3 regions of the Bacillus sp. 5w2 genome follow, and region 1 is predicted to be linked to each of the others. Evidence: riboswitches for the same ligand, from Rfam matches in the RefSeq annotation. Region 1 holds a riboswitch; each other region holds the start of a gene.
What was found. A riboswitch is a leader RNA that binds a small molecule or an ion and turns the genes downstream of it on or off. The one in region 1 is predicted to bind lysine.
Positions count from the first base shown of each region.

Region 2: it holds a riboswitch for lysine, as region 1 does, so the genes downstream of both, ACXY7N_RS29225 (amino acid permease) here and ACXY7N_RS04000 (aspartate kinase) in region 1, are expected to answer to the same signal.
Region 3: it holds a riboswitch for lysine, as region 1 does, so the genes downstream of both, lysA (diaminopimelate decarboxylase) here and ACXY7N_RS04000 (aspartate kinase) in region 1, are expected to answer to the same signal.

Region 1 is NZ_JBTIWT010000001.1:791,465-794,755, forward strand. Features, by position in the region: gene ACXY7N_RS03990 (DUF4166 domain-containing protein) at 1-172, opposite strand, end outside; gene ACXY7N_RS03995 (DoxX-like family protein) at 176-1,084, opposite strand; lysine riboswitch at 1,277-1,463, shown strand; gene ACXY7N_RS04000 (aspartate kinase) at 1,666-2,895, shown strand.
Region 2 is NZ_JBTIWT010000030.1:29,413-32,703, reverse strand. Features, by position in the region: gene ACXY7N_RS29230 (iron-sulfur cluster biosynthesis family protein) at 1-305, opposite strand, end outside; gene ACXY7N_RS29225 (amino acid permease) at 419-1,885, opposite strand; lysine riboswitch at 1,998-2,190, opposite strand; gene ACXY7N_RS29220 (GNAT family N-acetyltransferase) at 2,577-3,026, shown strand; gene ACXY7N_RS29215 (sulfite exporter TauE/SafE family protein) at 3,066-3,291, opposite strand, start outside.
Region 3 is NZ_JBTIWT010000002.1:318,668-321,958, reverse strand. Features, by position in the region: gene lysA (diaminopimelate decarboxylase) at 247-1,563, opposite strand; lysine riboswitch at 1,744-1,925, opposite strand; gene ACXY7N_RS05945 (DUF3888 domain-containing protein) at 2,015-2,410, opposite strand; gene ACXY7N_RS05940 (LTA synthase family protein) at 2,664-3,291, shown strand, end outside.

The DNA of each region.
Region 1 (3,291 bases):
ATTTCGATGCAATTTTTAATATTAATTTTACGAAAAAAGAGCCTCCATAAATTTCATCCATCTTTCCTTCCCCTGTGAAACTATTATCTTCTGTAATCGCATACCGCTTCTGTAATTCTGGATGAAGTTTTTTATAAGTATCTCCTAGTAATCTCTCATAAATATTAGCCATACATTATCCCTTTCTCGTCCTCTTGCAATTTTTTGCACTTGGTAAATTAAAACTATTTATATAACCAACAATCGATAACCCTATCAGTAGGATATTTAATGTAATTGGATTAAACGGCTCTGTAAAGCTTACGATATTCGTAAATCCTGCCGCTATCATTAAGGCTATTAACATAAAAATATGTACGATAAATACTTTTTGTTTTGGAAATGGCAACAGCCATATGACACCAAAAATAATTTCTAGCAATCCAATTATTTTAAGTACAAAAATACTATGTTCAGTTGAACCAATCATCACAGATAGCATCTTTACTTCTTCTGAATGAGTAAAAACTAGTTTCGGCACTATCCCTTGATACATCCATACAAAAGCAAATAAAAAACATACGAGCCAATATGTCATTGTTTTTCTAATTAGTAATCTAGGATGAAGTCCCTTTTCTAACCATAATTTTAAAGCATCAAAACTCCAAGCTGTCGCCCAACCTAATAACGGACGAAACATATAGGAATCTATTACACTCCCTATACGACCAAACCTCGTATCATAATCATATTGCGTCTCAAAATGAATGTGTTCTTCGGTCGGTGTATACTTCCAATAACCACGCCCTATTTGAATAAGAGATAATTTACTATCTGTCCAAAATTTTAAAGAAGAAATTCTTTCACCCGTTTCTTTTCTTATCTCACCTATTGATTCCCCTTCTCCAGCTATTTCAAGTCCAAATCCGATCTTTGTTTTATATAAAAACTTCTGTGGTTCTCCTTCTTTTTTCTCTAAATAAGAAATTTCAGTAAAGCGGGCATCCCACTCTGTATGTATATCTGGTTCCTGCGTATATTCCCATAATTTCTCCATTGTTGTGTTCATTTCTGCCGAAACATAAATAGGCTTTTCCCTCTTCATTCTTCCACCTCCAATGCACTATAAATTTAATGTACATGCAATGAATTTATTTTGCTACATTTTTCACAAACTTCCCCATAAAAAAGAAAGAATTTTTAAAATATATATAAAACACTTGATTCCCCGAAAAATTTAAATTATTATAAAACAAATGTTACCAACAACTTCATAAATCAAACACTCTCGCCTAAAACGTGAGATAGAGGTTGCGATACTTATGAGTAGTCTAATGGAGACACAGAGATGTCTATGAACTTAGATGAAAGGAAGTATTGCCGAAATTGATAAATTTCTCTGCATTTATCAATTGGGGCTGTTTTCGAATAGAAACAGAACTGTCATATGTACAGACGTGTACGTATGAAGAGCTATCTACAAAAAAGAGATATCATTTTTTATGATATTCCTTTTTTGGCGGTTTTTTTATTAGCTCCGTTTTCTGTTTCCCTTTTCCTGTAACAGCACCATCCTCACTTATTTGAGATGGTGTTTTTTGTTTGTCTTTCTGGTAACTACAGGAGTATTGGGATTTATATATTTCCTAATCTATTCTTAAAAATAGACGAAAGAAGGAATTTGTAATGGAAACAATTGTTCAAAAATTTGGTGGCACTTCTGTCGGAAGCGTCGAACGCATTCAACATGTAGCAAATTTGATTATTGAAGAATATGAACGAGGTCATAGCATTGTCTCTGTCGTTTCAGCAATGGGAAAAAGCACGGATGAACTTGTCGCACTCGCTAACGCTATTACAGAAAATCCAAGTAAACGTGAAATGGATATGCTTCTATCTACAGGAGAACAAGTAACTATTTCATTATTAACGATGGCACTGCAAGCAAAAGGCTATCATGCAATTTCATTAACAGGATGGCAAGCTGGTATTACGACAGAATCTGTACATAGTAATGCACGGATTACTGACATTCATACAGATCGTATTCAATCTTATCTTGCTGAAGGCACGATTGTTATTATAGCTGGGTTCCAAGGAGTCAGTGAAGAATATGAAATTACAACACTTGGACGCGGTGGCTCTGATACAACTGCTGTTGCATTAACCGCTGCACTGAAAGCAAAAAAATGTGATATTTACACGGATGTGACAGGCGTATACACGACGGACCCACGAGTTGTAAAAGACGCTTATAAATTAGATGAAATTTCTTATGACGAAATGTTAGAACTTGCAAACCTCGGTGCTGGTGTATTACACCCGCGTGCGGTTGAGTTTGCTAAAAATCATAATGTCGTTTTAGAAGTTCGCTCAAGTATGGAACAAGAAAACGGAACAATTGTAAAAGGAGAATGTAACATGGAACAACAATCAATCGTTAAAGGTATTGCATTTGAAGATAATATTACACGCGTCACAATGAAAGGATTGGAACAAGGTGCACTTTCAACAGTTTTCTCTACATTAGCAGCGGCACATATTAATGTAGATATCATCATTCAAAGTATTACAAATGAAGGAACTGTTCACCTCTCCTTCTCAATCCACTCTAATGATTTAAGAGAAACTTTAGAGGTATTGGAACAAAATCAAGAAACACTACACTATGAATCTGTAGAATATGAAAATCATTTAGCAAAAGTATCAATTGTAGGATCAGGTATGGTATCTAACCCAGGTGTCGCTGCGAATATGTTCACTACTTTAAAAGAAGAAAATATTCATATTAAAATGGTAAGTACATCAGAAATTAAAGTGTCTGTCGTTATTGACCGCCTTCATTTAGTAACAGGTGTGGAGGCACTGCATCAATCATTTATGGCGAAAGTTGAGCCTTTGGTTCAGATGAGTTAATTTTACATTTGGATTACAGCTTACAAACCCATATTAATCTATTTCCTTCCTATATAAATAGAAAGCTGTTTGCTTTGTATAGAGTGACAAGAAAGTTATTTACAACAATCGAGCCATTTGCGTACAGGATAGGAATATTTTGTGGGAAACTCGAAGTTATTTTATCGAATAGCAACTACATTATCAAATTCTTGAAATGATAGCATTCACGAAATAAAGTTCGCGCATATTTCAATAGTAGAGGATTTAGGAAGTGTTGTTCGTTAACAAGGTGTTATATACTATACCCGAAAACACTTTGTCACATTTTCCTACACTGTGACAAGGTGTTTTTTGTTTAGAAGAGATTTTAGTATAATTATAAGGATAATTAGATAATAAATTTATACATATAAG
Region 2 (3,291 bases), on a different contig from region 1:
TATTTTTTAATCGACAATCCATAAACCAAAGTCTCACTCGGAGTCGTAATACTAAAACCAGTCGTCTTATAATCAAGTTTCACCGTATCACCAGTGTAGTCTTTCGTGAATGAATCCATTTGTACGATAAGCTCTGCATCTTCATATACAACGTCATCTGCATCATATGTATCCCAAATTAAATCCACATCAACGAAAATACTACAAGAGTTTGTCATTGTTCCTCTAATGCGAATGATCTTTTTGTCTTCACGTTCTAATCTATGTATAGCTGCTTTTGCTTCATCAGTAATACGAATGTTCATGGTATCCCAACCTTTATTTATATTTCCTTTATTATTGCAAAAACAGGAGCAATAGGGAAGGGAGAAGCATTGGAATAAAAAACGAGCAAACAAATTTGTTTGCTCGTTTTACTTTATTTTAGTTCACATTTATCAAGTGGAATCACTTTCGTTTTCTTCGTAAATTTATATCCTAACCATAGTACTAAGAAAAGTGGTAAACCGATATAAGAAACGAGTACACCGTTCCAATCGATTGATTCGCCCATAAATGCGCCGTAGTTTTGACCTAAAATTACGATGACACAAAGTGCAAATGCGAAGATTGGACCGAACGGGAACCATTTCGCTCTATATGGTAAGTCTTTTAAATCTTTACCTTGAGCGATATATGCTTTACGGAAACGGTAATGACTAATTGCGATTCCGACCCATGCGATAAAGCCAGACATTCCAGATGCGTTTAATAACCAAATGTATACAACACCGTCACCGAATAATGAGGCAATAAAAGCGATACTACCGACAATTGACGTTACGATTAATGCGTTAACAGGTACACCGCGGCTATCTAATTTACCAAGAAACTTTGGTGCTTTTCCCTGGCGAGCTAGATCCCAAAGCATACGAGTTGATGCATACATACCAGAGTTACCAGCAGACAGTACTGCCGTTAAAATAACAGCGTTCATAACAGAAGCAGCAAAGGCAACGCCCGCTTTTTCAAAAATAAGTGTAAATGGACTTACTGTTACATCGCTTGCAGCAAGGCTTTCAGTCGTATAAGGAATTAATAAACCGATAACGAGAATCGCAAGGATATAGAATAAAAGAATACGCCAAAAGATCGAGCGAATTGCTTTTGGAATGTTACGCTCTGGATCAGCAGTTTCACCAGCAGCTACTCCTAATAATTCAGTTCCTTGGAAGGAGAAACCAGCAGCCATAAATACACCGATAATTGCCATAATGCCGCCATTAAATGGTGCATCTGCAACAGTGAAGTTTTTAAAGCCAACAGATTCGCCGCCCATAATTCCAAAAATCATCATGAAGCCGACAATTAAAAAGATAATAATAGTAACTACTTTAATAAGTGCGAACCAATATTCAGATTCACCAAACCCTTTAACAGATAAATAGTTTAAAAGGAAAATAATAGCTAAACATAATCCACTCCAAATAAGAGAAGGAGTATCTGGGAACCAAAATTTCATAATTAATGTTACAGCAGCTAGTTCAGCAGCAATTGTAATGGCCCAGTTATACCAATAGTTCCATCCAAGTGCAAAGCCAAGTGATGGATCAACAAACTTTGTTGCGTACGTACTAAAAGATCCAGTAACAGGCATGTAAGCTGCGAGTTCAGCTAAGCTTGTCATTAAAAAGTAAACCATAATTCCAATTGCGGCGTATGCAATTAATGCACCGCCAGGACCAGCAGAATGGATAACACCACCGCTAGCAAGAAATAGTCCGGTACCGATTGTACCACCGAGAGAAATCATCGTAAGGTGACGAGATTTTAATCCGCGTTTTAATTCACCCTGTCCTTGTGTAGTTTGCGTTTTAGAGGTAGATTGATTTGTTGCGCTATTCATGTTCAACACTCCTTTTCTTGTAGGTTAGGAAGGAGCGGGGGAGAAAAATACAAAAAACCGCCAAAGGAATTTGGCGGAACGTTTCACAAATAACCACCCCATCATACCCTTCCGTTAAGATAGCACCCCACGTTTACACGGTAATTTTGTAAACGTGACAGTTCTGTTCCTTTCGGAGACAGCCCCAGCTTATACTTCCAGAGAAGAAATATAAACTTCGGCAACTTTTCCTTTCAAACGAAGTCAGGGACATTCTCAGTGTCTCGTCCGTTTTACTTTTAAAAGTCGCAACCTCTACCTCATCGGATTGATGAGGATTTTATATATTGCTAAGATTTTTAATATATGGCAATTGTAATGAGTTTCTGAATATATTGCAAGATATTTTGTTAGGAAAAGTCAAAAAATATCGGTTATTGTATAGGAAACGCTTGCAAAACTCCACCCGAACCTACTGTTATGTAACAAAAAATAAAGAAAGAAATTGTTATACAAATGTTTCGCAAAAAATATTGGAAAACCCTTTAAAAATAAAAGAAAATTCTGAAAATATAATTCGACATAACTATTAAAAGAGGATTATTCCTTAAATTCGTTTCAAAGAATAAGTATAAATTTGATAAATAGAATGAATATTCTTTTTATTTCTGATAAAATTGAGGTATTGTTTAATTGAAAAGGGGAAATCAACATGAAATTAGAAACAGAAAGGCTCTATATAGTGCCGTGTACAAAAGAGAGTATTCACGTTGCTAACGAGCAAGGATATAATAGTGGTCCACATATTGTAGGGCATGTAGAAAATATAAAGCAAGATAAGGATTTATTACCTTGGGGCGCGTGGTATGTCATTCGAAAAGAAGATGACATCGTTCTAGGTGATGTAGGGTTTAAAGGGAAACCAAATGAGGAACATACAGTAGAAATTGGTTATGGATTTATTGAGAAATATTGGAATAAAGGGTATGCAACAGAAGCTGTAAGAGAATTAATAAATTGGGCTTTTCAAACAGAACAGGTAGAAACAATTATTGCAGAGACACTTCTAGAAAATGATGGATCGATTCGTGTATTAGAGAAATTACATATGAAAAGAATTGGCACTACAGAGACAATGATAAATTGGAGAATGGAAAAATAAAAAATACCGCTCGAAGTATATCGGGCGGTATTTTTATCGTTATGGTAGCATTTGCTTTTGATCATTCGGATATCCGGCGGTCGATGCGTTAGAATGTTTGGAATGATTGCGAACAGCAATGAAAATAGAAATAATAACGACAAGACCAACTGCCACGTAAGAAAGTGAAATAATAGTTGGATCCACTTTAAATGTAGTAAGCAGTGTACGAATGTTTGTAAAGATAATAAGGCCACCAACTAATACGCCAAGTAAATGAGAAGGT
Region 3 (3,291 bases), on a different contig from region 1:
TTGTATTTGTATTTTATCACAATTCTGATTTTTTTCAATCCTAGTTTTCCGATATATTTTATTTATTTTATACCACCATTTAGAGGCCGTACAATTCTTACCTCAAAATCCAGCAAGAGAAAAGTGCCTTGCTGCCTGTAAACGCCCAATTGATGGGGACTAATAATTAGTGGGGAATGCCCACACTGATTATAGTTTCACTTTATAAAAAAGGAATTGCCCCTCAGAACAACTCCCTTTCCTTACTTAAACAAGTTCTTTAATACGTATGCGATCGTTCCCAATAATATTTTCATATGTTTCACGCTCTACAACAATTTGTGATGTTCCGCCTTTCGCGAAGACGACAGCCGGTCTACGAATCCGATTATAATTATTTGCCATCGAGTACCCATATGCCCCTGTACAAGAAATCGCTAGTAAATCGGCAGAAGCCACTTTCGGTAGAGTAATATCCCAAATCAACATATCTCCACTCTCACAGCACTTCCCAGCAATCGAAACGATTTCCGCATTCTCATCATTCCCTCGATTCGCTAACATCGCTTCATAACGAGCGTTATATAAAGCTGGTCTTAAATTATCAGTCATCCCACCATCCACTGATACATATTTCCGAATACCAGGAATGTCTTTCACAGATCCGACTGTATAAATTGTCGTTCCAGCATCACCTACAATACTACGGCCTGGCTCAACCCATATTTCTGGCAATGGATAATTACATACTGTAAATTGTTCTCTCACTGCATTTGTTACAGCTCGCACATATGTCTCAAGAGTTAATGGTGTATCTGACTCTGTGTAGCGTATTCCGAATCCTCCGCCCACATTTAGCACTTTTACTACATAGTTCGTTCGCTCTCTCACTTCTTCTAAAAATTGATGAAGAACTTCAATCGCTCGAACAAATCCAGCCGTTTCAAATATTTGCGATCCGATATGTGAATGAATTCCTAACACATTATAATTTGATTTTTGTAAAGCAAGTTCAATTGCTTGCATCGCTTGACCATTCGAAACGCCAAATCCAAATTTCGAATCATCTTGACCTGTTGTAATATATTCATGTGTGTGCGCCTCTACTCCAGGCGTTACACGAACTAATATGTTCACAAATTTCCCGTGTTGCACTGCTAAATCATGCAAAATTTCTAATTCCAAGAAATTATCTACGACAAAACAACCAACATTAGCCTGAAGAGCCATCACGATTTCTTCTTCTGTTTTATTATTGCCGTGAAAATGAATACGCGATGCTGGAAATCCTGCTTGAAGCGCAGTATATAATTCTCCTCCAGAAACAACATCTAATGACATATTTTCTTCACGAGCTACTCGGCACATCTCCATGCACAAGAACGCCTTGCTTGCATATGCTACTTGATAAGAGAAACCACTTTCTTTAAAAGCACGATGAAACGCGCGGCACTTTCCTCGAATAGACTCTTCATCGTATACATAAAGTGGTGTGCCGTATTGTTTTGCTAGCTGCGTCGTATCGCACCCTCCAATTTCTAAGTGTCCTTGCCCATTGATTCGGCTCGTGCCGTGTAAATACATTTGAATTCCTCCCTTATTTCCTCTAAAACTCATAACCCCAATCTTCTATTCATTGCAGCACGCTTTTAGATAGACAAAAAACGCGCGGAACAATGTTCACACGCGTTTCTTATTAGGAAAAATATATATTGAAAAAATAAACGAGTTGTTATCTCCTCAAAATAAGAAACCGCATCAACATCTCCAAATAGCTCTCCATAAAATAAATCTTATGACAGTACTACATTTATTCAATGCAGTCCCAATATATGAATAAGATGGTTATTCTTATATTTCGGCAATAGTCCCTTTCAACCTATGATCACAGATTCCATTAAATCTCCCATAGCTTACTCTTTCCTATCGCGGCCTCTACCTTTGAGAGTAGATGAGGTAAGTCTATTTAATTTTCAAACATCTAATTGTTGCTATTAACAATACCAAAGGACCATTTTATTTGTCAAACAATTTTTTATATTGTTTTTTTACAGTTTAGTTTTGTATCATCTGGTAAGCGCTTTACTAAAATCTTTGTCACTTCCCATTCGCCTTCTTCGTTATTAAATATAATCGTTACCTTCTCAAATGGTGGAGCAATTTTCCCAGCAACTCGTTCATACTTCGTCACTTCAATACTCGCTTGAAATAAATATGTACCGCTATACACTTTTTTTAAACTAATAATTTTAGGGCATTGATAAGGCTTCAAACTCCCATATTGTTTTTCAATCGCTTTATTTATTTTCGGAAATAAAACAGAATAAAGGGCATCTTCCATAAGAGGTGCATCATATTGGGCTACTGACACACTCGGTGAAGCAAAAAGTATAACACTACTGCATACTATAAAATATAATAATTTTCGCATTATAACCTCCGTATTATTACACGATTCTTTCTGCGCACGATAATTATCATACATAGAAACTCCGTTTTATTGTCTCCCTCTGCCCTTTTTCTACTCAATTATTATAAAAAAGCCCACAACTCTCTTTTATTTTCGTATAATGATACTCATAGTATAATAAACATAATAACAAAGGACTGTTCGTATATATAAAATGAGGCGCTAATCAAACCGGCCCACAAGAACTGTCATGCTTTTAGGAGAGGAGTATATTATGCTACAACGTCTGTTTCCAAAACTGCGATTCGCACTCATTGCAGTCGTTTTATTATGGATAAAAACATATATTGTGTACAAGCTAGCATTTGATATTAAAATTGATAATTTCTTTGAAGAATTTATGCTTTTTATTAATCCGCTAGCTGCGTTACTTTTATTTTTCGGTTTTGCTTTATTCGCATCTAAGCACCGAAACAGAATTATAATTGGAATCAGTTTTATACTGTCCTTTATTTTATTTGGAAATGCAATGTTTTATGGGTTTTATAACGATTTCGTTACGTTCCCAGTTTTATTCCAAACAAATAATATGGCTGATTTAGGGACGAGTATAAAAGAACTCTTTACGTATAAAACATTACTTTTATTTGCAGATGCAATTATTTTAATGTTTCTTTCGCGTAAATTTCCGGCATTTTGTGACAAGACGCCGCTTTCTCGCTCTGAGAAGCGAACTTTCTTTAGCGGTGTAACAGCTTTATTAGCACTACAAATTGTTGTTTCAGTTATTTATAAACCACAAATGTTCTCACGCTCATTTGATCGTCAAACAGTCGTGAAAAATTTAGGTTTATACACATATCATCTATTTGATATTACACTTCAATCTAAATCTTCGGCTG